DNA from 3 places in the Shinella sp. S4-D37 genome. Region 2 is predicted to be linked to each of the others. Evidence: riboswitches for the same ligand, from Rfam matches in the RefSeq annotation. Region 2 holds a riboswitch; each other region holds the start of a gene.
The links. Region 2 has a riboswitch for thiamine pyrophosphate ahead of thiC (phosphomethylpyrimidine synthase ThiC). Riboswitches for the same ligand answer to the same signal wherever they lie in the genome.

Region 1 (9,338 bases), 3.1 Mb from region 2:
TAGCCATTACCGCCCTATCCTTCGGTGCTTCTGCCGCACCGTCGCTCGCCGGCATGATGCCGGATGCCGCGACGATCCGACCGGAAAGCGCCGTCGAGCTTGCCACGCACTATTACGGCCACAAGCCGAAGTGCTTCTGGAAGAAGATCAAGAAATACGACTATTACGGCAACCTCATCATCAAGAAGGTGAAGGTCTGCCACTAGGGTCTTGCCGGCCAGGACGAGGGGAACCGCCGCCGCGACGAGACAGGACGGGTCGTGCACCTCATGTACCGGGAGATGGGTTTCCGCGCTCCTGCGACGCATGAAAACGCTCCGGCGTCTTGTTTTCACGCCATTGCGGGCGCAAAACCGCTCCAGCACTTTTGCTGGAATTGTTCGGGACCCGTCATGCCGCTTGCTGGAAAACGCATCCTCCTCGTCCTGTCCGGCGGCATTGCCGCCTACAAGAGCCTCGACCTCATCCGCCGGCTACGCGAGCGCGGCGCGGAGGTTCGCCCGGTCATGACGGCGGGCGCACAGCAATTCGTCACGCCGCTTGCCGTCGGCGCGCTTTCGGCCGGCCATGTCTATACCGATCTCTTCTCCCGCGAGGACGAGCAGGATGTCGGGCATATCCGGCTGGCGCGCGACTGCGACCTCGTCGTCGTCGCCCCCGCCACGGCCGACCTGATGGCGAAGATGGCGAACGGCCTTGCCGACGACCTTGCCTCGGCTGTGCTGCTTGCCACCGACCGGCCGGTGCTCATCGCCCCCGCCATGAACCCGAAGATGTGGGCGCATCCGGCGACCCGGCGCAATGTCGCGGCGCTACGCGGGGACGGGCTCGCCTTTGTCGGCCCCAATGCCGGCGAGATGGCGGAAGGCGGCGAGGCGGGTCTTGGCCGCATGGCCGAGCCGCTCGAGATCGTCGCTGCCGTGGAAGGCCTCCTCGACGGCGGAACAAGGCCGCTCGCCGGCCGCAAGGCCGTCGTCACCTCCGGGCCGACTCATGAGCCGATCGACCCCGTGCGCTACATCGCCAACCGCTCCTCCGGCCGGCAGGGCCATGCCATCGCCGCCGCGCTCGCCCGGCTCGGGGCCGAGGTGACGCTGGTGTCCGGTCCCGTCACGCTCGACGATCCGCCGGGCGTCAGGGTCGTCAAGGTCGAGCGGGCGAACGAGATGCTGCAGGCGGTGCTCACCGCGTTGCCGGCGGATATCGCCGTCATGGTCGCGGCCGTCGCCGACTGGCGCGTGGCGACGCCGAACACGGAGAAGATCAAGAAGCAATCGGGCGAAGGCCCGCCGCCGCTGATACTCGCCGAGAACCCCGATATCCTGAAGACCGTCGGCCACCATGCCAAGCGCCCGGCGGTCGTCGTCGGCTTTGCTGCCGAGACGCAGGACGTCGAGAGCAACGGCCGGGTGAAGCTGCAGAAGAAGGGCGCCGACCTCATCGTCGCCAACGACGTCTCGCCGGAAACGGGCATCATGGGCGGCACGCGCAACAGCGTGAAGCTGATCACCGCCGGCGGCGTCGAGCAATGGCCGGACCTTTCGAAGGACGAGGTCGCCGGGCGCCTCGCCGGGTGGATCGCCGAACGGCTTACCTGACGAGGGCGAGGCGGCCTTCCATCGCCTGCGCCGGCCGGCCGGCGGGGGAGAAGATGCGCACGTCGACGCCGTTCTCGCCGAGCACGACGGCGCTGCCGTCGGGAATCTCCACCCAGGCTTCCGTGTCGTCGTTCAGCGGCTCGGAGACCAGGCAATAGCCGCCAGTCGCGCCCATCGGCGCGGCATAAAGGGTCGGCGCGGCATAGTCCGTCGCATAGCGCACCGCATAGAGCTGGTCGCCATCGGTAAAGGCGGCAGTAAAACGCACGAGCACGCGGCGCTCCAGATGGGCGGCGAGCCGCTCGACGAAGGCGATCGTCTCGGCCATGGCGCCGAGCGGGTCGCGGGCAAGGCCGAACTGCAGGGCGAGCAGGAAGAGCAGCTCCGAATCGGTCGAGCCGGTGCGGGCCGTGTAGAGATCGTTGTCCAGCATGGTTTCGAGCGGCCGGCGCAGCTGCTCGAAATCGGCGATCTGACCGTTGTGCATGAAGGACCAGATGCCGTGGACGAAGGGATGGCAATTGTCGCGCCGCGTGCCGCCGCCCGTCGCGGCGCGCACATGGGCAAGGAAGAGCGGCGAGCGGACCTGGCTGGCGATGCTCCTGAGGTTGCAATCGGACCAGGCCGGCAGGATATCGCGGTAGCGCCCGGGCTCCGGGCGCTCGCCATACCAGGCGATGCCGAAACCGTCGCCATTGGTCGCCGTCTTGGCGCGGGTGGCGCAATGGGATTGCTCGATCAACGAATGAGCGGGCGAGGACACCAGTTCCTCAAGGAAAAGCGGCTCTCCACGATAGGCTGCCCAACGGCACATGACGCTATTCTCGCTCTCGAAGGCCGGTGGGGACCGGTGGTGGACCCGACGCATTAACCATGGCACTGCCCGGATTTTCAACGCAAATGGGTAAAAATGCGTTAACGAATGTAAACGGGCCGAAACCATGCGTGTCATTATGACCACAGCGGCGAGAGGCGCAGTTTCCGACGGAACATGTTTTTGTGAGCCGCACCTTCGTCAGGCCGGCGCATTGACGCGCCGCCGGTAAGCCCTATCCTTCCGCCATGCCCCGCGGCGGGAGGATGGACCATGCGGATCGACGGCCAATGCCATTGCGGCTTCGTGACCTACGAGGCGGAGATCGACCCCGAGGCGGTCTCCATCTGTCATTGCACGGATTGCCAACGCCTGACCGGCTCGCCCTATCGCGTCACCGCGAGCGTCCCGCGCGAGGCCGTGCGCCTCACCGGCAATCCGCCGAAACTTTATACGAAGACCGCCGGGAACGGCCGCAAGCGCCTGCAATATTTCTGCCCGGAATGCGGCTCGCCGCTGTTCACGACGGGCACCGACGAGGACGCGGCGACCTGGGGCATCCGCTGGGGCAGCATCAACCAGCGCGCCGCGCTCTCCCCGAAAAGCCAGATCTGGTGCCGCTCGGCCCTCGACTGGTTCGGGGAGACGGCGGCGCTTCCCGGCGTCGCACGGGATTGAAGCGTGGCGAGGGAGCGTTTCCAGATCGTCCGCACGGGCCTCGACGGCATCGAGGCGGTTTTCGCCGACAGCCGGCACAGCTTCGCGCGCCACACCCACGAGACCTACGGCATCGGCCTCATCGAACGCGGCGCGCAGAAATCGGCCAGCGGACGCGGACTGGTGGAGGCGGCGGCCGGCAACACGATCACCGTCAACCCCGGCGAGGTGCATGACGGCGCGCCGCTCGGCGATGCCCCGCGCGCCTGGCGCATGCTCTATCTGGAGCCGGCGATCGTCCGCGCGGCGGCGGAGGATATTTTCGAAGGACGCCCGCGCGAGGAATTTTACGCGCCGGTACTGGACGACAGGCGCATTGGGGGCCTGGTTTCCCGTCTGCTCGCCCTGCTTCTCGACAAGCAGGCCACCTCGCTCGGCCGCGAGGAGCAGCTTCTCCTGCTGCTTGCCGCCGTGCTGCGCGAAGAGACGCCGAGACAGGACGGCCCGGCAGCCATCAATCGCGCCCGCGACCGGCTCGACGGCGACCCCGCTTCGGCCGTGACGCTTGAAGACCTTGCCGGCGATTGCGGGCTCGGACGCTTCCGGCTGGTGCGCGATTTCGCCCGGCTCACGGGCCTGCCCCCGCACGCCTACCTGCTCCAGCGCCGCACCGAACTTGCCCGCCGGCTCATCGCCGCCGGCACCCCGCTCGCCGAGGCCGCCGCCGCGGCCGGCTTTGCCGACCAGAGCCACATGACGCGCAATTTCACCCGCCGCTACGGCTACACGCCTGGCGCCTATCTCGCTGCCCGCGCCTGAACCGCCTGCAATTTCGTTCAAGACCCCGGCGCCCTTCCGGTGTTCCCTGCCGCCTTTCAAATCGCACGGGACCGGACATGACCCTGGAATTCCTCATCACCTCGCTCGTCGTCATCCTCCTGCCGGGCAGCGGCGTGATCTATACGCTGGCGCTCGGCATCAGCGGCGGGTTCCGCGTCGCCGTTCTGGCCGCCTTCGGCTGCACCCTCGGCATCGTTCCGCATATCCTCGCCAGTGTCGCCGGCCTTGCTGCCGTGCTGCATGCCAGCGCGCTCGCCTTCGAGGTGCTGCGCTATATCGGCGTCGCCTATCTCCTGTTCATCGCCTGGAGTCTGCTGAGGGACAGCAATGCCCTGGACCTCGGCCCCGAACAGACGCCGGCCGGCAAAGCGTCGAGGATCGTGCGCAAGGGCATCCTCACCAACATCTTCAACCCGAAGCTTTCGCTGTTCTTCCTCGCCTTCCTGCCGCAGTTCATCCCGGCAGGCGCCTCCGGCGAGGCGACGGGCGAGATGCTTGTCCTCGGCGGCGTCTTCATGGCCCTCACCTTCCTCGTCTTCGTGGGCTATGGCGCGCTCGCCGCCGGCCTGCGCCGGCAGGTGCTGAGCCGGCCGAAGCTCATCGCATGGACGCAGCGCGGCTTTGCCGCCGCCCTTGGCTTCATGGGGCTCAGGCTCGCGCTCGCGGACCGTTGACGCTCAGGTCGCGGACGCGTGGAAATGATGCAGCGGGCCGTGGCCGGAACCGACGGTCAGCGCATCCGACAGCCGCACGGCCCCTGCGATGAAGCGCTTGGCCGCCGCCACGGCATCGGCGAGCGCAAGCCCCTTGCCGAGTTCGGCGGCGATCGCGCTCGACAGCGAGCAGCCGGTGCCATGCGTGTTGCGCGTCAGCACCCGCACGCCCTCGAACCAGTGCAGCCCGTCTGGCGTCGCGAGCACGTCGGGGCTCTCGGCGCCCGGCAGGTGCCCGCCCTTCAGCAGCACCGCCTTGGGGCCGAGCGCCAGCAGCCGCCTTGCCTGGTCCTCCATGCCGGCCCGGTCCACGGCCTCCGCTTCGCTAAGCAGCGCGGCGGCCTCCGGTAGGTTCGGCGTCAGCACGCTTGCACGCGGCAAGAGCCGTTGCGTCAGCGCCGCCACGGCCTCCCGCGCCAGAAGCGAGGCGCCCCCCTTGGCGACCATGACCGGATCGAGCACGATGGGGACCTCGCGATGCGGCGACAGGGCCGCGGCCACCGCTTCGGCGATCTGCGCCGAGGCGATCATGCCGATCTTCACCGCATCCACCCGGATATCGGCGAAGACCACGGCGATCTGTGCGGCGACGAAATCGGGCGGTACGAGATGCACGCCGAAAACGCCCTGCGTGTTCTGCGCCGTCAAGGCCGTCAGCGCCGCCATGCCATAGGTGCCGCGCGCGGCAAAGGTCTTGATATCCGCCTGGATGCCCGCGCCGCCCGAGGGATCGGAGCCCGCGATCGAGAGAATGTTTGCGATTGCGTCGGCCATCTCGCCTCCTTTTCGGCAGGGGCGGCCTCGGGGCGACGGCGATGCGGCACCCGTTCGACTCCCTCCGCCGGCATGATCCGGTTCAGGTTCAAAGGGTGCTTCTCAGCCCGCCTTCCGGCGGACGCCCCTGTCTCGAACGGTTCTCGCAAATGCAGGGGCGCCTGTCACGCCGAAAGTGGCAGGACCCCGGCCCGATCACGCCTTGGTGACGTGATATTCCTTGATGGCGACCATCTTGATCGCCGGATAGCGTTCCGCCTCGTAGCGCAGCGAGAAGGCGTCCTGTGCCAGGAAGACCGGGTCGCCGTCGAGGTCGCGGGCGATATCGCCGCGGCGCTGGGTGACGAACTTGTCCAGCTCCGCCGCGCTGTCCGACGAGATCCAGCGGCAGACGGAGAAGCGCGACATCTCGAAGGAGACCGGCAGGCCGTATTCCGTCGAAAGCCGTTCCTTCAACACGTCGAGCTGCAGCGCGCCGACGACGCCGACGATGGCGGGCGAGCCGTCTTCCGGCGAGAAGAGCTGCACGACGCCCTCTTCCGCCATCTGCTGCAACGCCTCCTTCAGCTTCTTGGCCTTCATCGCGTCTTCCAGACGCACGCGGCGCAGGATTTCCGGCGCGAAGTTCGGCACGCCCTCGAAGACTAGCGCCTCGCCTTCCGTCAGCGTGTCGCCGATGCGGAGCGTGCCGTGGTTGGGGATGCCTACCACGTCGCCGGCATAGGCCGTGTCGGCCAGCTGGCGCTGCGAGGCGAAGAAGAATTGCGGGGCCGACAGGCCGATCGTCTTGCCCGTGCGGGCAAGGCGCACCTTCATGCCGCGCTCCAGCATACCGGAGCAGACGCGCGCGAAGGCGATGCGGTCGCGATGGTTCGGGTCCATGTTGGCCTGGATCTTGAAGACGAAGGCCGTCATGCTGTCTTCCGAGGCGTGCACCTTGCGCACGTCCGCCACCTGGTCGCGCGGCGGCGGCGCAAAGGCACCGAGCGCGTTGATGAGGTCGCGCACGCCGAAATTACGGAGCGCCGAGCCGAAGAAGACCGGCGTCATGTGTCCTTCGAGGAAGGCTTCCTGGTCGTAGGGCCGGCAGGCCTCGCGGGCAAGCTCCAGCTCCTCGGTGAAGACGGCCCGTTCGTTTTCCGGCAGGTTCTTCGCCACCTCCGCGGGATCGTCGATCCTCGTCGGCTGCACCTGCGTATCCGAGCCGCGGAAGGTGCGGTCGGCGAGGTGATAGGAGCCGCAGAAGGTCTTCGAGCGGCCGACCGGCCAGGTGACCGGGGCGGTATCGAGCGCCAGCTTCTCCTCCACCTCGTCGAGGATTTCGAACGGGTCGCGGCTTTCGCGGTCCATCTTGTTGACGAAGGTGATGATCGGGATGTCGCGCAGGCGGCAGACTTCGAAGAGCTTCAGCGTGCGCGGCTCGATGCCCTTGGCGGCGTCGATGACCATGACGGCCGCGTCCACCGCCGTCAGCGTGCGGTAGGTGTCGTCGGCGAAGTCCTCGTGGCCGGGCGTATCGAGGATGTTGAAGACGTTGCCGTCATATTCGAAGGTCATCACCGAGGTGACGACGGAGATGCCGCGTTCACGCTCGATCTTCATCCAGTCCGAACGGGTCTGGATGCGGTCCTTCTTCGCCTTCACCTCGCCGGCGAGCTGGATGGCGCCGCCGAAAAGCAGGAGCTTTTCCGTGAGGGTCGTCTTACCGGCGTCCGGGTGCGCGATGATCGCGAAGGTGCGGCGGCGGGAGACCGCCTCTGCAAGGGTTTCGGCCATTTTCTGCAATATCCTGTGAGTTGCCGCGGTCTTTACAGACTCCGCCGGGAAGATGCAATTGACGGGGCGGGACTACGGCCGGCTTATGGGCGCATGAACGCACATGCTCCCGCCCGACCCACGCTCAACCTTCTCCGCCTGCCGCACGGCGCGGGCATCGCGCTTCCCGCCTACGAGACGGGCGGCGCCGCCGGCATGGACCTGCGCGCCGCCGTGGGGGAAGACCGGCCGCTGACGCTCCCCCCCGGCAAGCGTGCCTTGGTGCCGACCGGCTTCGTCTTCGAGATCCCGTCGGGCTACGAGGGGCAGGTCCGCCCCCGCTCGGGCCTTGCCTTCAAGAACGGCGTCACCTGCCTCAACACGCCCGGCACGATCGACAGCGACTATCGCGGCGAGGTGCAGGTGCTGCTCGTCAATCTCGGCGAAGAGCCCTTCGTCATCGAGCGCGGCATGCGCATCGCGCAGATGGTGATCGCCCCGGTCACGCAGGTCGCCGTGCACGAGGCGGAGACGGCGAGCGAGACCACGCGCGGGGCCGGCGGCTTCGGGTCCACCGGCGTGCGCTAGGGCGGTGCCCGACCGAAAGCGCCTTTGCTTCCGCTCGGACTATTTCGGCGACAGGGCCGCCTGGCTGGCGTTCGCCGGCCTCCTCGAGGACATATTCGGCATCGATGTGACGGTGCTGGACCGGCTCGGCGGGCCGGATCCGACGAGCGTTCCCTTCGCCTGGTTCGACGGCGCGGGTCGCTGCATCGCCAATATAACCGCCTTTTCGCTGCCGCTCGTCGTCGACGGCACCTTCGTGCGCGCCGCGGGCCTGCAATCGGGCGCCGTGCGGCCGGAGCATCGCGGCCGGGGGCTCTATCGCGACGTCATGGAGGCCGCGCTGCGGCACTGCGATGCGGAAGGGTTCGAGGCCGTGGCGCTGCTGACCGATACGCCGGACCTCTACCGTCGCTACGGGTTTCGCGCGCTGGCGCAGCACCGTTTCACCGGGTCGGCGCCGGCGGGCGGACGGGCGGGCCCGCTCCGCCGGCTCGATATCGGCAGCGAGGCCGACATGACGCTGCTCGGCCGCCTGCTCGACGGCCGCCGGCCGGTGTCGGACCGGTTCGCGCCGCTCCGGCAGAAGGAGATGTTCCTCTTCAACGCCGCGCTGACGCCGGATATCAGGCTGGACCTCATGGAAGAGGCCAATGCCGTAATCGCCTGGCAGATCGGCGAGGACGGCGGCTTCGAGCTGCTGGACATCGTCGGCGCGCATATTCCCCGCCTTGCGGATATCCTGGCGAGCCTGCGCATCGCCCCTCCCCGCGTCACCGTGCGCTTTGCGCCCGATCACCTCGGCTGGGCGGGCACGGCCGTGCCGGATGCGGACGACATGGTGCTGATGCTGCGCGCGGCGGAAAGCCTCTTGCCGAAACAGCCTTTCGCACTGCCGCCGACGGCCGGGTTCTGATAAGCGGCGCGGTAAAACCGCTTCGCGCTTTGGCCGGATTTGCGCTAGAAGGGCGCGATCCTTCGGAGTTCGCCATGACCGTCGCCGTCCTGCTCGCCTATTGTGGCGCCCTGTTCATCGCCGCCATCATTCCCGGTCCCGGCATCACGGCGATCGTCGCGCGGGCGCTCGGTTCCGGCTTCCGGCCCACCTTCTTCATGGGGCTCGGCCTCATCCTCGGCGACATGATCTACCTGACGGCGGTCATCCTCGGCCTTGCCTTCATCGCCCAGACCTTCACCACGGCCTTCATGCTGATCAAGATCGCGGGCGCGCTCTATCTCAGTTATATCGCCTGGAAGCTCTGGACGAGCGGCCTCATCCCGCAGAACATCGAGGCGCGCGCCTCGACCAGCATGACCTTGTCCTTCCTCTCCGGCCTGTTCGTGACGCTCGGCAATCCGAAGACCATGCTGTTCTACGTCGCGCTCGTGCCGACGCTGGTCGATCTCGGGGCGATCGGCCTTGAGGACTACGGCCTGTTGCTCGCCGCGACCTTCGTCGTGCTCCTGATCGTGCTCGTGCCCTATATCGCGCTCGCCTCGCGCGCCCGGCTTCTCCTGAAGCAGCCGAAGGCATTGCAGCGGATGAACCGGATCGCCGCCGGCATTCTCGCCGGCACGGCCGCCTATATCGCCACCCGCGCGGCGTGAAGGATCATCCGGTTT
Region 2 (9,338 bases):
GAAGACGATGCGCAGAAGCCGGAACTCGCCGTTCAGATCGCCGAGAAGATGATCCAGAGCGACAAGGTGGACCTGATGACGGGCATCATCTGGTCGAACCTCGCGATGGCCGTGGTGCCGAACGCGGTGGCGCAGGACGTCATCTATCTCTCGCCCAATGCCGGCCCGTCGGCGCTCGCCGGCGCGAACTGCCATGCGAACTATTTCAACGTCGCCTACCAGAACGACAACTTCCACGAGGCGATGGGCGAATACGACAACAAGGACTACAAGAAGACCTTCATCCTGGCGCCGAACTACCCGGCCGGCAAGGACGCGTTGACCGGCTTCAAGCGCTATTACAAGGGCGAGCTCGCCGGCGAGGTCTATACCCAGGTCGGCCAGACGGACTATGCCGCCGAGATCGCGGAGATCCGCGCGTCCGGCGCCGATTCCGTCTATTTCTTCCTTCCCGGCGGCATGGGCATCGCCTTCATGAAGCAATATGCCCAGTCGGGCGTTTCCATCCCCGTCACCGGGCCCGGCTTCTCCTTCAGCCAGGACGTGCTGCCGGCGATCGGCGATGCCGCGCTGGGCGTGAAGAATTCCGGCACCTGGGCGAAGGACCTCGAAAACCCGGCCAACAAGGCCTTCGTCGAAGCGTTCCAGAAGGAATACAATCGCCTGCCCTCGATCTACGCGGCGCAGAGCTGGGACACGGCCAACCTTATCCTCTCGGCCATCGGCAAGGCGAGCGTGAAGGACAAGGACGCCTTCCGCGCCGCCCTGAAGGCGGCGGATTTCGCCTCCGTGCGCGGAAAATTCAAGTTCAACACGAACAACCATCCGATCCAGGACATCTATGTCACCGAGGTCGTGAAGGAAGGCGACGTACTGACCAACAGGATCATCGCCACCGCCTTCACCGATCACGGCGACGCCTACGCCGACAAGTGCTCGATGTAATCCGCGACCGGACATCCGCCCCCGGGCGGATGTCCCCGCATGACCTTCCGGACCGGCCATCTTGTCCCTCGCCCTCCTGATCGAACAGTTCCTGAACGGGCTCCAGCTCGGCGTGATGCTGTTCCTCATCGCCGCCGGCCTGACGCTGATCTTCGGCGTGATGGGACTGATCAACCTTGCCCACGGCGCGCTCTACATGGTCGGTGCCTTCGCCTGCGCCGCGGTTGCCGCCGCGACCGGCTCCTTCTGGCTCGGGCTCGTCGCGAGCCTTGCTGCCGCCGCCGCCGCCGGCGCGCTGATGGAGGTTGCCGTCATCCGCCGGCTCTATGCCCGCGACCATCTCGACCAGGTGCTCGCCACCTTCGCGCTGATCCTCATTTTCTCGGAGGGCACACGCTGGCTCTTCGGCTCCTTCCCGCTCTATCTCGATATCCCGCCGCTGCTACAGGGCGCCGTGACGCTGCCCGGCGGCGGGCAATATCCGCTCTACCGCCTCGCCATCATCGGCGTCGGCATCGCCGTCGCCATCGGCCTCTACCTCTTGATCGGCCGCACGCGGCTCGGCATGCGCATCCGCGCGGGCGAATCCGACCGTGAGATGATCGCCGCGCTCGGCATCGACATCCGCTCGCTCTACACGATCGTCTTCGCCTTCGGCGCAGCGCTCGCCGGCCTTGCCGGCGCGCTCGTCGGCGCGCTGCAATCGGTGCAGGTCGGCATGGGCGAACCGGCTCTGATCCTCGCCTTCGTCGTCGTCGTCATCGGCGGCATCGGCTCCATCAAGGGGGCACTGATCGGCGCGGTCCTCGTCGGCCTCGTCGATACGATGGGCCGTTTCCTGCTGCCCAAGGCGCTCGCTCTGGTGATGCCGGCGACCGAGGCCGGGCCCGTCGGCGCCGCGCTCGCCTCCATGCTCATCTATATCGTGATGGCGCTGATCCTCGCCTTCCGGCCGAGCGGCCTCTTCTCGGCGAGGGCCTGAGGCATGACGGCGCGCGAAACGACGGTCAACCTCCTCCTCGTCCTCCTGCTGCCGGCCGTCGCGCTCGCGGCACTCCTCACCGGCGAGGTCTTCTACATCACGCTTGCCACCCGCGTCGCGATCCTGGCATTGGCGGCCGTCGGGCTCAACATCGCGCTCGGGCTCGGTGGCCTCGTCTCCTTCGGCCATGCCGCCTTCTTCGGCCTCGGCGGCTATGCGGCCGGCGTTTTGGCGACGCACGCCTTCAACATGGAGCCTGTCGCCTTCGGCCTGCCGGGCACGACGTCCATGCCGGCGATCTGGCTCGTCGCGATCCTGCTGTGCGGCCTCGTCGCGCTGCCGATCGGCCTCGTCAGCCTGCGCACGTCGGGCGTCTATTTCATCATGATCACGCTTGCCTTCGCGCAGATGATCTACTATTTCGCGATCTCCTGGCCGGCCTATGGCGGCGAGGACGGCCTGTCGCTTTCCATGCGCAACGGCTTTCCCGGCCTCAACACGGCAAGGCCCTTTCCCTATTTCGCCGTGGTGTTCGTGCTGCTGCTCTTGGGCCTTCTCCTCTTCCATCGCCTGCGGGCCTCCCGCTTCGGCGCGGCGCTGGAGGCCGCGCGGCAGAACCCCGTGAGGCTCGCCGCCATCGGCATCTCGCCCTTCACGATCCGCCTCGTCGCCTTCGTGCTCTCGGCCGCGATCACCGGCCTTGCCGGCGCGCTCTTTGCCGATCTCAACCGCTTCGTCAGCCCTTCCATGCTGTCCTGGCACATGTCCGGCGAATTGATCGTGCTGATCATCCTCGGCGGCAAGAGCCGCCTGTTCGGCCCGCTGGCCGGGGCTACGCTCTACGTGCTCTTCGAATATGCGCTGGGCGGCCTGACGGAACGCTGGCAGTTCTTCCTCGGCCTCGTCCTCCTCGCCGTCGTCTTCTTCGCGCGCGGCGGGCTCCTCGGCCTTCTGGCCGGGAGGTCGCGCCATGGCTGAACCGGTGCTCGAAGTCAAAGACCTCGAAAAGTCCTTCGGCGCGCTGAAGGCGACGAACGGCGCCAGCCTCGATCTCAGGCCCGGCGAGATCCACGCCCTGATCGGCCCGAACGGCGCGGGCAAGAGCACGCTGATCAACCAGATTTCCGGCGCGCTCGCGCCTGATGCCGGCAGCATCCGCTTCCTCGGCACGGACGTCACCGCGTTCGACACGGCGCGGCGCGCCCGCATGGGCCTTGCCCGCACCTTCCAGATCTCCTCGCTCGCCCAGGAGTTTTCCGCGCTGCGCAACGTCATGCTCGCCGTGCAGGCACGGCAGGGAACGAGCCTGCGCTTCTTGCGTCCCGTGGCGCGCGACACCGCGCTCACCGAACCGGCAATGCGGATGCTGTCACGCGTCGGCCTTGCCGACCGGGCCAACATCCCCGCCGCGGCGCTCTCCCACGGCGAACGCCGGCAACTGGAGATCGCCGTGGCGCTGGCGATGGAGCCGAAGGCCTTCCTGCTCGACGAGCCGATGGCCGGCATGGGGCCGGAAGGCTCCAAGGCGCTGACCGGCTTTCTCGACGGGCTGCGCCGGGAAGCGCCGATCCTGCTGGTGGAGCACGACATGGACGCCGTCTTCGCGCTGGCCGACCGCGTGTCCGTGCTGGTCTACGGCCGCATCATCGCGACCGGCAGCGTCAGCGAGATCCGCAACGACCCCGAGGTGCGCCGGGCCTATCTGGGAGAACCCGCATGAGCCTGCTCGTGCTTGAGGCGGTCGAGACCTTCTACGGCGCCTCGCAGGCGCTGTTCGGCGTGTCGCTTGCGGTCGGCGAGGGCGAGGTGGTGGCGCTGATGGGCCGCAACGGCATGGGTAAGACGACGACGATCCGCTCGATCCTCGGCCTGACGCCGGCCCGTGCCGGCCGCATCGCCTTCGACGGCAAGGCCGTGACTTCCCTCCTGCCGCACCGTATCGCCCGGCTCGGGATCGGCCTCGTGCCCGAGGGGCGCCGCTGCTTCGCCAACCTGACGGTCGAGGAAAACCTCCTCGCCTCCGCCCGGCGCGGCGCCTGGACGCTGGCGAAGGTCGTCGATCTCTTTCCAAGGCTCGGCGAGCGGCTGGGGCAATATGCCGACACGCTGTCCGGCGGCGAGCAGCAGATGCTGGCGATCGGCCGCGCGCTGATGACCAACCCGAAGCTCCTCATCCTCGACGAGGCGACCGAAGGGCTGGCGCCGGTGATCCGGCAGGATATCTGGGCGGCGATCCGGCGGCTGAAGGCGGAAGGCCAGTCGATCCTCGTCGTCGACAAGACGCTTTCCGAGCTCCTGCCGCTCACCGACCGCTGCTGTGTGCTGGAAAAGGGCCGCACGGTGTTTTCCGGTCCGCCGCCGGCCTTCACCCGGGAGCTGCAGGACCGCTATCTCGGCGTTTAGGAAGGAAGGACCGCATGTTCGGCTACAGGATCACCGACTGGGACGACGCCTATGAGAACGGCAGCAACATTCCGGGCGGCGCCCGCTGGCCCGCCGCCTGGGTGGAGCCGGCAGAGCGGATGCGCGCGGCGCTTGCCGCCGAAGGCCGGACAAGGCTCGACCTTGCCTATGGCGAGGGCGAGCGCAATCGCCTCGACCTCTTCCTACCCGAGGGCACGCCATGCGGCCTCGTCGTCTACGTGCATGGCGGCTTCTGGCTGCGGCTCGACAAGAGCTTCTGGTCGCATCTTGCCGCCGGTCCCCTTGCCCATGGCTACGCCGTCGCCGTGCCCTCCTACACGCTCTGCCCGGCGATCCGCCTCGGCGGCATCGTGCGCGAGGTCGCGGCGGCGATCGAGACGGCAGCAGGTCTGGTCGCCGGCGACCTCCGCCTGATCGGCCATTCTGCCGGCGGCCAGCTCGTCAGCCGCATGGTATCGCAAGCCTCGCCGCTTTCCGCCGAAACGCTCGCCCGCATCCGCCATGTCCTCTCCCTCTCCGGCCTGCACGACCTGCGCCCGCTCATGCCCACCGCCATGAACGAACGGCTGCATATCGACGAGGCGGAGGCCATCGCCGAGAGCCCGGCCCTGCTGCGCCCCGTCACGGGCACACGGCTCACCTGCTGGGCGGGTGCCATGGAGCGGGCGGAGTTCCTGCGCCAGAACGCCCTGCTCGCCAACATCTGGACCGGTCTCGGCGCCACGACGGCGACCATCGTCGAGCCGAACCGGCACCATTTCGACATCGTCGACGGCCTTGCCGATCCCGGGCATCCCCTCACCCGAACCCTGCTTTCGCCCTGATCCGATGGGCACGCTTGCCGCCTATGGCGGGCTCTTCCTCGCCGCGCTCGTCGCCGCCACCATCCTGCCGGCGCAATCGGAAACCGTGCTCGGCGGCCTGCTGGCCACCGCAACCTATTCCCCAATCCTGCTGATCCTCGTCGCCGGCACCGGCAATGTGCTGGGCTCGGTCGTCAACTGGCTGCTCGGCCGCGGCGTCGAGCGGTTCCGCGGCGCGCGGTGGTTTCCCGTCAGCGACGGCAACCTCGAACGGGCCGGTCGGTGGTATCGCAGATACGGCTGGTGGAGCCTGCTGCTCAGCTGGATGCCGGTCATCGGCGACCCGTTGACGGTGGCCGCCGGCATCATGCGCGAACCCTTCCTGCGCTTCCTCGCCGTCGTCTCCATCGCCAAGTTCGGCCGCTACATCGTGCTCGCCGCCCTCGTGCTGCACTGGTTCTGAAAATTTTTCCAGCAGGAGTGGAATGGGCGCCGCCCGGCTTTCGTATACTGGGGTATGAACGGAAAGACACCCGGCTTCAACGTGATCGGACAGCTCGCAGCGCTCAGGCGCTACGCGCTCTCGCTCGTGCGCAATCCGGACGAGGCCGAGGACCTGGTGCACGACGCGCTGGTCAAGGCCTACGAGCGGCAGTCGACCTTCCGCACCGGCGCCAGCGTGCGCAACTGGCTGATGTCGATCCTGCACAACGCGCATGTCGACCGGCTGCGCCAGCGCCGCTCGCAGGAACGCCGGCACGATGCCGCCGCGGAATTGACGGAGGCGTCCGTTCCGGCGAACCAGGACCATTCGGTGCGCCTGACGCAGCTCCGCAACGCCTTCTTCGCCCTGCCGGAAGACCAGCGCGAGGCCCTGCATCTCGTCGCGATCGAGGAGCTTTCCTACCAGGAGGCGGCCGAAACGCTGGGCATTCCGGTCGGCACGCTGATGTCGCGCGTCGCCCGCGCCCGCCAGCGGCTGCGCGCCTTCGAACAGAGCGGCACAGCCGCTCCCGTCACACATCTCAGGCTCGTCGGAGGCACTGGCGATGACCAGCAATGACCCCATTCTCGAAACCGACCTCAACGCCTATGTCGACGAGCAGCTTGCCGTCGGCCGGCGCATCGAGGTGGAGGCCTATCTTTCGGAACGGCCGGAGGTCGCCGCGCAGATCATGAAGGACCTGCGCGTGCGCGACGAACTGCGCCTGGCGCTCGCCGACCACCGCACGGTGATCCGGCAGGAAACGCGCGAGGCCGCGCGGCTCCTCGAACGCGCGCTGTCGCGCCGCCGCATCTTCTCCGTCTTCCGCCGCGCCGCGGCCATCGCCCTGTTCGTTACCGCCGGCTGGACGGCCCATGCCGTGCTCGGCCCGTTCGGCGCCACCGAGGTCGTTGCCTCCACGCCGCCACCCGCCTTCGTGGAGGAGGCGGTGCGCGCGCACAAGACGACGCTGCTGCGCGACACCATGACCTCCCAGCCGGAGATCGAGACCTTCGATCCGGCCGAGATCCGCTCGGCCACCGCGATCGTGCTGCCGGACCTGCCGAAGGGCTGGGGCGTGATCGACACGCAGGTCTTCCCCTCCGCCTATGGCCCGAGCGTCGAACTGGTGCTGGAGCCGCGCAAGGGCGAGCGCCTGTCGCTCTTTGCCGTGCGCCCCGGCTCGTTCGGCGTGCAGCACGTCCTGCTCTTCCACGCCGACAATGCCCGGGCCGCCTACTGGCAGATCGGCGACGTCGCCTATGCGCTGGTGTCGGAAAGCCGAAAGGCCGACGACCTGGCTGAAACCGCGCGCGACCTCTCGCGCACGCTCTACTGATCAACCGCTTCCAAACCGAAGGAGACATTCGATGGACCCCGTACAACAGCGATTTGGCTACGGCGCGCAGGCGCAGTCGGCCGCCCTCTTCGACGAGGGCCTGCGCCAGCACATGCTGCGCGTCTACAACTATATGGGCGCCGGCCTCGTCATCACCGGCCTCGTCGCCTTCATCGTCGGCTCGACGCCGGCGCTCTACGTGCCGATCTTCTCCTCGCCGCTGAAATGGGTGGTGATGCTGGCGCCGCTCGCCTTCGTCTTCTTCTTCTCGTTCAAGATCCAGACGATGTCGGCCAGCGCCGCGCAGATGACCTTCTGGGCCTTCTGCGCCGTCATGGGCCTGTCGCTCGCCTCGGTGTTCCTCGTCTTCACCGGCACGAGCATCGCCCGCACCTTCTTTATCGCCGCCACCATGTTCGGTACGACGAGCCTCTACGGCTATGTGACGAAGCGTGACCTTTCGAAGTTCGGCTCGTTCCTGATCATGGGCCTCATCGGCGTCATCATCGCCTCGATCGTCAACATCTTCCTCGGCTCGAGCGCCCTGCAGTTCGCCATTTCCGTGATCGGCATCGTCGTCTTCGTCGGCCTCACCGCCTGGGACACGCAGAACATCAAGGAACAGTACGCCGAGAACATCGACCAGGAATCGCAGCAGAAGATGGCCGTGTTCGGCGCGCTTTCGCTCTACCTGAACTTCGTCAACATCTTCCAGCTGCTGCTGAACTTCACCGGCGAACGTGAATAGTTTTCGCCCGGGATTTCAAAGAGAACGGCGGGGCAAAACCCCGCCGTTTTCATTTCCCGCACCGTAATATACGTAAGTTATTTTTTACATATTTTACCCGGTTGACAAATCACCACGTAGCGTCTTTGCTTGGGGCATTCACCAGGGGGGTCCCGACAAGGGGCTGAGATACTGCTGGCTTTCGCAGCGCAGTGACCCGTTGAACCTGATCCAGTTCATACTGGCGTAGGGACGGTGCAAGCGCTGTAGAACCCGTAATCCGCAACCCGGATTCCGCCTACGCGTCCTTCCATCATTCCGGCTCTAGGACTGGGTCTCCAACCGCAAACTTGGAGCCTCACGATGAATATTGCCGCCCAGAAGCTCACCCCCACCGTCACGACCGGCGCCCTGCCCGCCTCGCGCAAGATCCACATAGCCGGCGAGCAGCACCCGCAGATCCGCGTGCCGATGCGCGAGATCGCCCTGCATCCGACCTCCGGCGAACCGCCGGTCATCGTCTACGACGCCTCCGGCCCCTATACCGACCCCGCCCATGTCGTCTCCATCGAGGGCGGCCTGCCGCGGCTGCGCGCGGCCTGGGTCGCGGCGCGCGGCGACACCGAGGAATACGACGGCCGCCACATCCGCCCGGAGGACAACGGCTTTGCCACCGGCGAGCGGCTGACGCCGGAATTCCCGATCCGCAACCGCCCGCGCCGGGCGAAGGACGGCAAGGCCGTCACCCAGATCGCCTATGCCCGCGCCGGCATCATCACGCCGGAAATGGAATTCATCGCCATCCGCGAAAACCTCGGTCGCAAGGCCGCCAAGCAAGCGCTCGTCCGCGACGGCGAGAGCTTCGGCGCCCATATCCCCGATTTCGTGACGCCGGAATTCGTTCGCCAGGAAGTCGCGAGCGGCCGGGCCATCATCCCGGCCAACATCAACCATCCGGAGGCCGAGCCGATGATCATCGGCCGGAACTTCCTGGTGAAGATCAACGCCAATATCGGCAATTCCGCCGTCACCTCCTCCATGGCGGAAGAGGTGGAGAAGATGGTCTGGGCGATCCGCTGGGGCGGCGATACGGTCATGGACCTCTCCACCGGCCGCAACATCCACAACATCCGCGAATGGATCGTCCGCAATTCTCCGGTCCCGATCGGCACCGTGCCGCTCTACCAGGCGCTGGAGAAGGTCAACGGCATTGCCGAGGACCTCACCTGGGAGGTCTTCCGCGACACGCTGATCGAGCAGGCCGAGCAGGGCGTCGACTATTTCACCATCCATGCCGGCGTGCGGCTCGCCTATATCCCGCTCACCGTGAACCGCGTCACCGGCATCGTCTCGCGCGGCGGCTCGATCATGGCCAAGTGGTGTCTCCATCACCACCGGGAAAGCTTCCTCTACGAGCATTTCGACGAGATCTGCGACATCGCCCAAGCCTATGACGTCTCCTTCTCGCTCGGCGACGGCCTGCGCCCCGGCTCGATCGCCGACGCCAACGACGCCGCGCAGTTCGCCGAACTCGAAACGCTCGGCGAACTGACGCAGATCGCCTGGGCGAAGGATTGCCAGGTCATGATCGAAGGCCCCGGCCATGTGCCGATGCACAAGATCAAGGAGAACAT
Region 3 (9,338 bases), 3.6 Mb from region 2:
GGCCGAACAGCGAGATCAGCCAGAGCAGGCTCGCCGTGACGAGGATCTGCAGGACGGCGAGCAGCACGGCGCGCTCGGGATCGAAATCGAAGCGCAGCGCCTGGTAGATCGCCACCTCGATCGTCGTTGCCGCCGGCCCGCCACCGAGCGTCAGCACGATGGTGAAGCTCGTCGCGCAGAGCATGAAGACGAGCCCGGCAATGCCCGGCAGGATGCGCCGGATCACCGGCCATTCGATGAGCCGGAAGACCGCGCCGCCGCCCATGCCGAGATTGGCGGAGGTCAGCCAGTATTCCGCCGGAATGCGGTCAAGCGCCGCCAGCAGGAAGCGCGCGGCGAGCGGCAGGTTGAAGAAGACATGGGCGATCAGGATGCCGGCGAGCCCGTAGACGCTGACGGGGTTCTGCAGCCCGGCAAGCCCCAGGAGGTCGTTGACGACGCCCTGCCGGCCCCAGATCTCGACGACGCCGAGCGCGGCGACCAGCGCCGGTAGCCCGAGCGGCACGACGGAAAGCCGGATGATCCAGACGCGGCCCGGAAAATCCCGCTGCCGGGCGAGCGCCCGGGCGACGGGAATGGCGAGAAGGAGTGAGAGCAGCGTCGAGAGCGTCGCCTGCAGCAGTGTGAACCGCGCGACGCGCCCGATATAGGCATCGAACAGCGGCGCACCGGCGCCGGGACCGGCATAGGCGAGAAGCACGGCCGTCGCCGCGCCGACGAAAGCGACCACGGTGCCGAGGGCAAGGCCCCCGGCGACACGCAGCGTCCGTCGTTCGGCGCGCGCGAAGATCACGTTACTTGGCGCTCATCGCCGTCAGCCATTCGTCGATCCAGGCCTTGCGGTTGGCCGCGACCTCGTCCGAGGGCATCAGGAAGGTCTTTTCCGGCTTCACCAGCGCGTCGAAGGCGGCAGGCAGCGGGTCCTTCGTCTTGGCGGCCGGCATCATCCAGTTGGTTTCCGGGATGATGGACTGGAACTCCGGGCCGGTCATGAAGGTCAGGAACTGGCGGGCGAGATCCTTGTCGTCGGCGGTGCGCGTCAGGCCGGCGACCTCGATCTGCACGTAATGGCCTTCGGAGAAGGCGGCGGCCTTGTAGCGCTCGCTCTTCTCCGCGATGACGTGGTAGGCCGGCGAGGTCGTGTAGGACAGCACCATCGGCGCCTCGCCCTTGGTGAAGAGGCCATAGGCTTCCGACCAGCCGGGCGTGACGGTCAGCACGCGATCCTTGAGCTTGCCCCAGGCCTCGCCCGCCTTGTCGCCATAGACCGACTTCACCCAGAGCAGCAGGCCGAGGCCCGGCGTCGAGGTGCGCGGGTCCTCGATGACGATCTTTTGCGACGGGTCGCCTTCGACGAGGTCCTTCAGGCTCGCCGGCGGGGTCTTCAGCGTCTCGCTGTCATAGACGACGGCGAAATGGCCGTAGTCGTAGGGCAGGAACGTGTCGTCGGAGAAACCGCCCGGCACGGTGAGGTCGGCCGGCGAAAGGCCATGCGCCTCGAAGAGGCCGGTCGCCTTGGCCTCGGTGATGAGGTTGGTGTCGAGGCCGAGCACCAAGTCGGCCTTCGTGCCTTCGCCTTCAAGCTTCAGGCGCGTCAGCAGTTCCACGCCGTCGGCGACGCCGACCCATTCGACGGTGCAGTCGCAGGTCTTTTCGAAGGCTTCCTTTACCTTGGGGCCAGGCCCCCATTCGGCGACGAAGCTCTCATAGGTATAGATGGTCAGCGTCTTTTCCTGCGCGAGCGCGGGAGACGCGAGGGAAACGGCGAGTGCCGCGATGGTGGAGAAAAGGGTCTTGCGCATCTGCGCCTCCTTGCTGTTCACAAAACGGGAGTAGGGCGCTGGATGTGCCGTCTAATCCCTCCGCCGGTACGAGCCGGATCAGGTTCTTCGGGTTGGCGAAATCGCCTCTCAGCCGGTGGATCGAAACCCGCGGGCACCCCGTTAGAGCAAGGCAAGGCATAATCCCGCTTGCGGCGGTGCGCAAGGGGTTTGGCGGTCGGTGGCGTTGCAAACAAAAGGCCGGCGGGAACGCCGGCCCTGTCGTTCTGAAATGTGTGAGGCCTCAAAGACCGAAGGCGTCCTTGAACTGATACCACCAGGAGCCGATGGTGGAATATTGTGCGCGGAACAGGCGCCCGCCCGGGAAGGGGATCCAGGGCAGCTTCTCGAACTGGCTGAAGCGAGAAAGGTCGCCGTCGACCGCCTCGCTGAGGATGCGGCCGAAAAGGTGAGAGCCGGTCACGCCGTGGCCGCTGTAGCCGTGGGCGAAATAGGTGTTCCTGCCGATCTTGCCCATCTGCGGCACGCGCGAGAAGGAGAGCGCGAAATTGCCGCTCCAGGCATAGTCGATCTTCACGCCCTTCAGCGAAGGGAAGACCTTTTCGAGGTTCGGGCGGATTTTCGCGCGCACGTCAGCTGGGTCCGTGCCGCCGTAGACGGTGCCGCCGCCGAAGATCATGCGCTTGTCGGCCGACAGGCGGAAATAATCGAGGATGTAGCGCACGTCTTCCACGCACATGTCGCTCGGGATCAGCGCGTCGGCGCGTTCGGCGCCGAGTGGTTCGGTGGCGACCATCTGGGTGGAGACGGGCATGACGCGCGAAACCAGTTTCGGCACGACATGGCCGAGATAGGCATTGCCGCAGATGACGGCGACGTTGGCCGTCACGCTGCCTTTCGCCGTGTGGATGACGGGCTTTTCCGCTTCGTGCTCGACGCGGGTGACGGGCGACTGTTCGTAGATGACGCCGCCGAGCGTCTCCAGCGCCCTGGCCTCGCCGAGCGTTAGGTTGAGCGGATGCATGTGGCCGCCGGTCGTGTCCAGCATGCCGCCGATATAGGCGTCGGTCTTCACCAGCTTCTGGATCGCCGCCTTGTCGAGCATCTGGTGGTCGTCCATGCCGTAGCTCTTCCACAGGGCCTTCTTCTGCTCCAGCTCCTTCATGTGGGCGGGCGTGTAGGCGGCGTAGATGTTGCCGTCCTTCAGGTCGCAATCGATATCATACTGCGAGACCAGGCGGCGGATGATCCTGCCGCCCTCCTGCACCAGGCCGCCGACGAAGGCGCCGGCTTCATCGCCGTAGCGGCGCCTGATGGTGTCGAGGCTGGCATTGAGACCGTTGACGACCTGCCCGCCGTTGCGGCCGGAGGCGCCCCAGCCGATGCCGGCACCCTCGACCATCACCACCTTGTAGCCCTTCTCGGCAAGGTGGATGGCGGTGGAAAGGCCGGAATAGCCGGCGCCGAGCACGGCGACGTCGGCCGTGACCGCGCCCTCCAGCACCTTCGGGGTGCGGATGATGTTGCGGGAGGCGGCGTAGTAGCTGTCGGGATAGGCGCCGTTGCCGGCATAGGAGACGTTGTTGGCCATCAGACGATTTCCAGGTAGGCGCTGAATTCGAAGTCGGTCACCTGTTCGGCGAAGCCGGCGATTTCCTGCCGCTTGCAGGCGATCAGCATGGAGCGGAGGTCGGCGTCGAAGATCTCCGAGACGATCGAGCCGTTCTCGAAGGCGGTGACGGCCGAACCCCATTCCGAGGGAATGCGCGGCAGTTGCGAGAGATAGGCGCGGCCCGAGACCGGCGCCGGCGGCTCCCAGTTGTTGCGGATGCCGACGAGGGCGGCGCCGAGAATGCCGGCCATGACCAGATAGGGATTGGCGTCCGCGCCGGCGACGCGGTGCTCGATGCGCCGTGCCTTGTTGTTGCCGCCGGGAATGCGGATGGCGGCGGTGCGGTTCTCATAACCCCAGGAGACGGAGGTCGGCGCGTGCGTGTCCGGCCGCAGGCGGCGATAGGAGTTGAAATGCGGCGCGAAGAGCAGCGTCGATTCCGCCATGCCGCGCGTCAGGCCCGCGACGGCGTGTTTCATGATGTCGGAGCCTTCCGGCGTGCCGTTGTCGAAGACGTTGTTGCCGTCCTCGTCGATGAGGCTGAAATGCATGTGCATGCCGCTGCCCGAACGCATGCCGTAGGGCTTTGCCATGAAGGTGGCGGCAAAGCCGTGCTTGCGCGCGACGCCCTTGATGATGCGCTTGAAGAACAGCGCGTCGTCGGCGGCCTTCAAGGGGTCGTCGGAATGCATCAGGTTGATTTCGAACTGGCCGATGCCGTTTTCGGCGACGGCCGAATCCGCCGGCACGTTCTGCCGCTCGCATTCCGCATAGACGTCGGAGAAGAACTGGCCGAAATCGTCGAGTTCGTCGATCGAGAGGATGGCGTCGGAATCGAGCCGCTTGCCGGTATAGGGCGAGATCGGCGGCTCGGCGTGGTCGGGCTCGGCGTCGATCAGGTAGAATTCCATTTCCGAGGCGACGACGGGGTGCAGGCCCAGTTCATGGTACTGCCGCACGATATGGGCGAGCGCCTGGCGCGGATCGGCGAGGAAGGGGTTGCCGTCCTCCTTGAACAGCCAGAGCGGCACGACGGCCGACGGCTTCAGCGTCCAGTTGACGGGCAGCGCGCCGCGGCCGGTCGGGCTGCAGATGCCGTCCATGTCGCCCGAGGCGAAGACGTGGCTGGAGCCGACGATATCCTCGCCCCACACGTCCACGCCCACGATGGAAAGCGGCATGCGGATGCCGCCCTTCAGCACCTTTTCCGCCTGCCCCACGGGCACGCGCTTGCCGCGCAGGATGCCGTTCAGGTCGCAGACCACGGCCTGGATGCTCTCCACGCCGTCGGCATTGATCAGCCAATTGGCATCGTCGTTCGGAGTCATGGTTCCCTTCCGTATCACATAATTATTTTTGTGATCACATTTTCAAAATATGCACACTTTCTTGTCGGGGGTCAAGCTGCTAGAACCTGTCACAATGGACAGGGTAGCAGGTCGCAGCCTTTGAGGAGGGATGGATTGGGCAATTTGGCGCTTGAGCCGCTTGACCGGCCGGACGGCATGACGACGCATGAATATGCGCATCGGCGCCTGCGCCAGGCGATCATGGTCGGCTCGATCCGGCCGGGGGAATCGCTGACGATCCGCGGTATCGCCGAAGCGATGGAGAGTAGCCCGACGCCGGTGCGCGAGGCGCTGCGCCGCCTTTCGTCCGAAGGCGCGCTGCGCGTGCTGGACAACCGCCGCATCATGGTGCCGCGCATGACCGCGGACCGGTTCAGCGAACTCGTCTCGCTGCGCTCCGTGCTGGAGCAGCACGCCGCCCGCCGGGCCGTCCCGCATATCACGGAGCGCCGGATCGACAAGCTGGAGGAGATCGACAAGGCGCAGGACGAGGCGATCGCCCGCAAGGACAATGCCAATGCCCTGCTGCTGAACCAGGAATTCCATCGCACGCTCTACACCGCCAATCCCGAGCAGGTGATCCTGCCGATGGTGGAGAGCGTCTGGCTCCAGCTCGGCCCCTTCCTCGGCATCGCCATGGAGCATGTCGCCCAGCTCTATTTCGTCGACCGCCACCAGGAGGCCATCGTGGCGCTGCGCAAGCGTGACGAGGATGCCGTTGCGGCGGCGATCAAGGCCGATATTTCCGAGGGAATCGGTGGCTTCGAGCGGGCGGCGATCGAGAACCTGCTGCGGCTGGCGGGCCAATAGCCGGCGCCTTGCCTTGCCGGCAGCCCGCATGCATTGATGCGCAGACGAAAATTTCCTTGGGGCAGGCTCATGAAGACGGATGTCATTGTTCTCGGCGCGGGCGTGATCGGCATATCGACCGCGATCCATCTCATCCGGCGCGGCCGGTCGGTGGTGCTCGTCGACCGGCGCGGAGCGGCGGAAGAGACTTCCTATGGCAATGCCGGCCTCATCCAGCGCGAGGGCGTCTTCCCCTACGGCTTCCCGCACGATTTTGGGGCGCTCTTCCGCTATGCGCTGAACAACACGATCGACGCGCATTACCACCCCTCGGCGATCCCCGGCATCATCCCGTTCCTCGCCCGCTACTGGTGGCATTCCGGCTTTCGCCAGCACCAGAGCATCGCCCATCTCTATGCGCCGCTCATCGAGAACTCGATTTCCGAGCATGCCGACCTCATCGCCGCCTCGGGCGCGGAAGACCTCATCCGCAAGGACGGCTGGATGAAGGTCTTTCGCACGGAGAAGGAGAGGGACAAGGCCTATGCGGACGCAGAGAAGCTGTCCGCCAATTTCGGCGTCAATCACCAGAAGCTGACGACGGCGGAGGTGGCCGAGGCCGAGCCCTCCATTCGCGCCGACCTCACTGGCGGCCTGCGCTGGACCGATCCGTGGTCGATCCTCGATCCGCAGAGCCTCCTGAAACGCTACCTCGCCTATTTCCAGTCGCTGGGCGGCGAACTGAAATCGGGCGACGCGGCGACCATCGAGCATGTGCTGGAAGGCGAGGGGTGGCGCATCGCAACGCCCGAGGGCCTGCTCGAAGGCAAGGAAGTCGTGGTCGCGCTCGGCCCCTGGGCCGATACGGTGACGCGCAAGCTCGGCTACCGCTTCCCGCTCGCCGTCAAGCGCGGCTACCACATGCATTACGGCGCGGAAGAGGGCGCGAAGCTCAACAACTGGGTGCTCGATGCCGAGCGCGGCTACTTCCTCGCACCCATGCAGCGCGGCATTCGCCTGACCACCGGTGCCGAATTCGCCAGGCGCGATACCCGCAAGACGCCCGTCCAGCTTCGCCGGGCGGAAAAGGTGGCGCGCGAATTCTTCCCGCTCGCCGAACGGCGCGACGAGGAACCCTGGATGGGCTGCCGCCCCTGCACGCCCGACATGATGCCGATCATCGGCAAGGCCCCCCGCCATGCCGGCCTCTGGTTCGCCTTCGGCCACGCCCATCACGGCATGACGCTCGGACCCATCACCGGCCGCGTGCTGGCGGAAAAGATGCTGGGCGAGCGCACGGTGATCAATATCGGGCCTTACCGGCCGGAGCGGTTCATCGCCTGATCCGCGTCGACAGGATGATGGACGACAGCGTGCGTTCCACGCCGTCGATGGCGCCGATGCGGTCGATCAGGTGGTCGAGTTCGGCGATCGAGGCGGCCTCGACCACGGCGATCAGGTCGAAACTGCCGCTGACCGAATGCAGCGTCCGCACGGCCGAGATGGCACGCAGCTCCGTGGTGATGCGTGCCAGCGTCTTCGGCGCGATGGTGATCAGCACATGCGCCTTCACCATGCCGCTCTCATAGGCGTCGGACAGTTTCACGCCGTAGCCGGCGATCACCCCGTCCCGCTCCAGCCGGTCGATCTTCGCCTGCACGGTCGTACGCGACAGGCCCAGCTTGCGGGCGATGGTCGCGGTCTGTTCGCGGGCGTTCTCGCTGAGGATGGCGAGCAGCTCCCGATCCTTGGCGCCTAGCGTCGAAATGCTCATTTTCACCGTCATTCTGCCGATACCGATAATGTATTATGCCGGATACGGCGCTTTAAATCGACACCACTGGCCCTCAAAATATCAGCATCAATTCATGCCGGAGGGAAATCACATGAAGGACATCGTCGTCATCGGCGCAGGCAAGATCGGCTCGACCATCGCCCGCATGCTGGCTCACAGCGGGGATTACCGCGTCACCGTCGCGGACCGTTCGGACGAGCAGCTCGCCGCCATCGAGCGCCACGATGCCGTTTCGACCGCCGCGGTCGACATTGCCGACGGTGCTGCACTCCGCGCGCTCCTTGCCGGCAAGTTCGCCGTCCTCTCCGCCGCGCCCTATCACCTGACGGTCGCCATCGCGGAAGCTGCCGCGGACGCCGGCCTGCACTATCTCGACCTCACGGAAGACGTCGAATCCACCCGCCAGGTCAAGCGCATCGCGGAAAACGCCAAGACGGCCTTCATCCCTCAGTGCGGCCTTGCGCCGGGCTTCATCTCCATCGTCGCCAACGACCTCGCCAGCCGTTTCGATTCGCTCGAAAGCGTGCGTATGCGCGTCGGCGCATTGCCGCAGTACCCGTCCAACGCGCTCAACTATAACCTGACGTGGAGCACGGACGGCGTCATCAACGAATATATCGAGCCCTGCGAGGCCATCGTCGAGAGCGCGCTGATCGAGGTTCCGGCCCTCGAGGAGCGTGAGGAATTCTCGCTCGACGGCGTGACCTATGAAGCCTTCAACACCTCGGGCGGCCTCGGCACGCTCTGCGAGACGCTGAAGGGGAAGGTGCGTACGCTGAACTACAAGACGATCCGCTATCCCGGCCACGCCGCCATCATGAAGGCGCTCCTGAACGACCTCGGCCTGCGTCACCGCCGCGAAGTCCTGAAAGACATCTTCGAGAACGCCCTGCCGACCACCACGCAGGACGTGGTCATCATCTTCGTGACCGTCTCGGGCCGCAAGGGCGGCCGCCTGATCCAGGAGACCTACGCCAACAAGGTCTACAGCGCCCCCGTCGCCGGCAGCCTGCATTCGGCCATCCAGATCACCACGGCCGGCTCGATCTGCGCCGTGCTCGACATGCTCGCCGACGGCTCGCTGCGCGCGGCAGGCTTCGTCCGCCAGGAGGAAATCGCTCTCGATACCTTCCTCGCCAACCGTTTCGGCCACTACTACGCCCAGGAACACCACGGCGCCCGCGCCGCCTGATTTTCCAAGCCATCAGACGCCCCGGTCAAAAAGGCCGGGGCGTTTTCGCATTTGTGGCTCGGCCGCGGGGAAGTAGAGAACGCCGGAAAGGCGCGGACACATAAAAATGGGGCCTCTTGCGAGGCCCCTTTTCTTTTGCCGGCTTTTTGCTGCTGATCAGGCGAGCCGGGCGCAGGCGTCCGCGATACGCTTCAGCGCCTCCGCCAGTTCCGCTTCCGATGTCGCGTAGGAGATGCGGAAATAGGGGGAGAGGCCGAAGGCAGAGCCCGGCACGACGGCGACGTGGGCGTCTTCCAGGAGATAGTCCGTGAAGTCGCTGTCGGCCTCGATGCGCTTGCCCTTGGGCGTCACCTTGCCGATCACGCCGGCGCAGCCGGAGAAGGTGTAGAAGGCACCTTCGGGCGTGCGGCAGGCAAGGCCGGGGATGGCGTTCAGCGCCGAGACGACGAGATCGCGGCGGTGCTTGAAGCTCGCCTGCCGCTCCTTCAGAAAATCCTGCGGGCCATTCAAGGCCTCGACCGAGGCGGCCTGGCTGACGGAGGAGGGGCAGGAGGTCGCCTGGCTCTGGATCACGGCCATGGCCTTGATCAACGCCTTCGGGCCGCCGGCATAGCCGATACGCCAGCCGGTCATGGCATAAGCCTTGGAGACGCCGTTGATGGTCAGCGTGCGACTTTTCAGGCGCGGTTCGATGGCGACGGGGGTGACGAATTTGAATCCATCGTAGACGATGTGTTCGTACATGTCGTCGACCATCAACCAGACATGCGGATGCCTCAGCAGCACGTCGAGGAGCGGACGGTAGTCAGCTTTGCTATAG

Region 1: linked by a shared signal. The riboswitch ahead of thiD (bifunctional hydroxymethylpyrimidine kinase/phosphomethylpyrimidine kinase) and the one ahead of thiC (phosphomethylpyrimidine synthase ThiC) in region 2 are both predicted to bind thiamine pyrophosphate.
Region 3: linked by a shared signal. The riboswitch ahead of thiB (thiamine ABC transporter substrate binding subunit) and the one ahead of thiC (phosphomethylpyrimidine synthase ThiC) in region 2 are both predicted to bind thiamine pyrophosphate.

The regions. Positions count from the first base shown of each region.
Region 1 covers NZ_JBFNXL010000005.1:3,412,496-3,421,833, forward strand. The annotation lists gene AB3G45_RS24205 (hypothetical protein) at 1-206, shown strand, start outside; gene coaBC (bifunctional phosphopantothenoylcysteine decarboxylase/phosphopantothenate--cysteine ligase CoaBC) at 393-1,598, shown strand; gene AB3G45_RS24215 (class II glutamine amidotransferase) at 1,591-2,412, opposite strand; gene AB3G45_RS24220 (GFA family protein) at 2,686-3,090, shown strand; gene AB3G45_RS24225 (AraC family transcriptional regulator) at 3,094-3,888, shown strand; gene AB3G45_RS24230 (LysE family translocator) at 3,966-4,583, shown strand; gene thiD (bifunctional hydroxymethylpyrimidine kinase/phosphomethylpyrimidine kinase) at 4,587-5,396, opposite strand; TPP riboswitch at 5,439-5,535, opposite strand; gene AB3G45_RS24240 (peptide chain release factor 3) at 5,592-7,172, opposite strand; gene dut (dUTP diphosphatase) at 7,266-7,739, shown strand; gene AB3G45_RS24250 (GNAT family N-acetyltransferase) at 7,744-8,631, shown strand; gene AB3G45_RS24255 (LysE family translocator) at 8,706-9,323, shown strand.
Region 2 covers NZ_JBFNXL010000005.1:359,622-368,959, reverse strand. The annotation lists gene AB3G45_RS09285 (ABC transporter substrate-binding protein) at 1-945, shown strand, start outside; gene AB3G45_RS09280 (branched-chain amino acid ABC transporter permease) at 1,007-1,927, shown strand; gene AB3G45_RS09275 (branched-chain amino acid ABC transporter permease) at 1,931-2,905, shown strand; gene AB3G45_RS09270 (ABC transporter ATP-binding protein) at 2,898-3,647, shown strand; gene AB3G45_RS09265 (ABC transporter ATP-binding protein) at 3,644-4,330, shown strand; gene AB3G45_RS09260 (alpha/beta hydrolase) at 4,345-5,175, shown strand; gene AB3G45_RS09255 (YqaA family protein) at 5,180-5,617, shown strand; gene AB3G45_RS09250 (sigma-70 family RNA polymerase sigma factor) at 5,672-6,217, shown strand; gene AB3G45_RS09245 (anti-sigma factor) at 6,204-6,977, shown strand; gene AB3G45_RS09240 (Bax inhibitor-1/YccA family protein) at 7,009-7,725, shown strand; TPP riboswitch at 7,859-7,975, shown strand; gene thiC (phosphomethylpyrimidine synthase ThiC) at 8,068-9,338, shown strand, end outside.
Region 3 covers NZ_JBFNXL010000005.1:4,003,396-4,012,733, forward strand. The annotation lists gene thiP (thiamine/thiamine pyrophosphate ABC transporter permease) at 1-793, opposite strand, end outside; gene thiB (thiamine ABC transporter substrate binding subunit) at 795-1,802, opposite strand; TPP riboswitch at 1,841-1,953, opposite strand; gene AB3G45_RS27115 (NAD(P)/FAD-dependent oxidoreductase) at 2,065-3,372, opposite strand; gene AB3G45_RS27120 (glutamine synthetase family protein) at 3,372-4,721, opposite strand; gene AB3G45_RS27125 (GntR family transcriptional regulator) at 4,899-5,552, shown strand; gene AB3G45_RS27130 (NAD(P)/FAD-dependent oxidoreductase) at 5,622-6,875, shown strand; gene AB3G45_RS27135 (Lrp/AsnC family transcriptional regulator) at 6,865-7,305, opposite strand; gene AB3G45_RS27140 (saccharopine dehydrogenase NADP-binding domain-containing protein) at 7,418-8,518, shown strand; gene AB3G45_RS27145 (pyridoxal phosphate-dependent aminotransferase) at 8,675-9,338, opposite strand, start outside.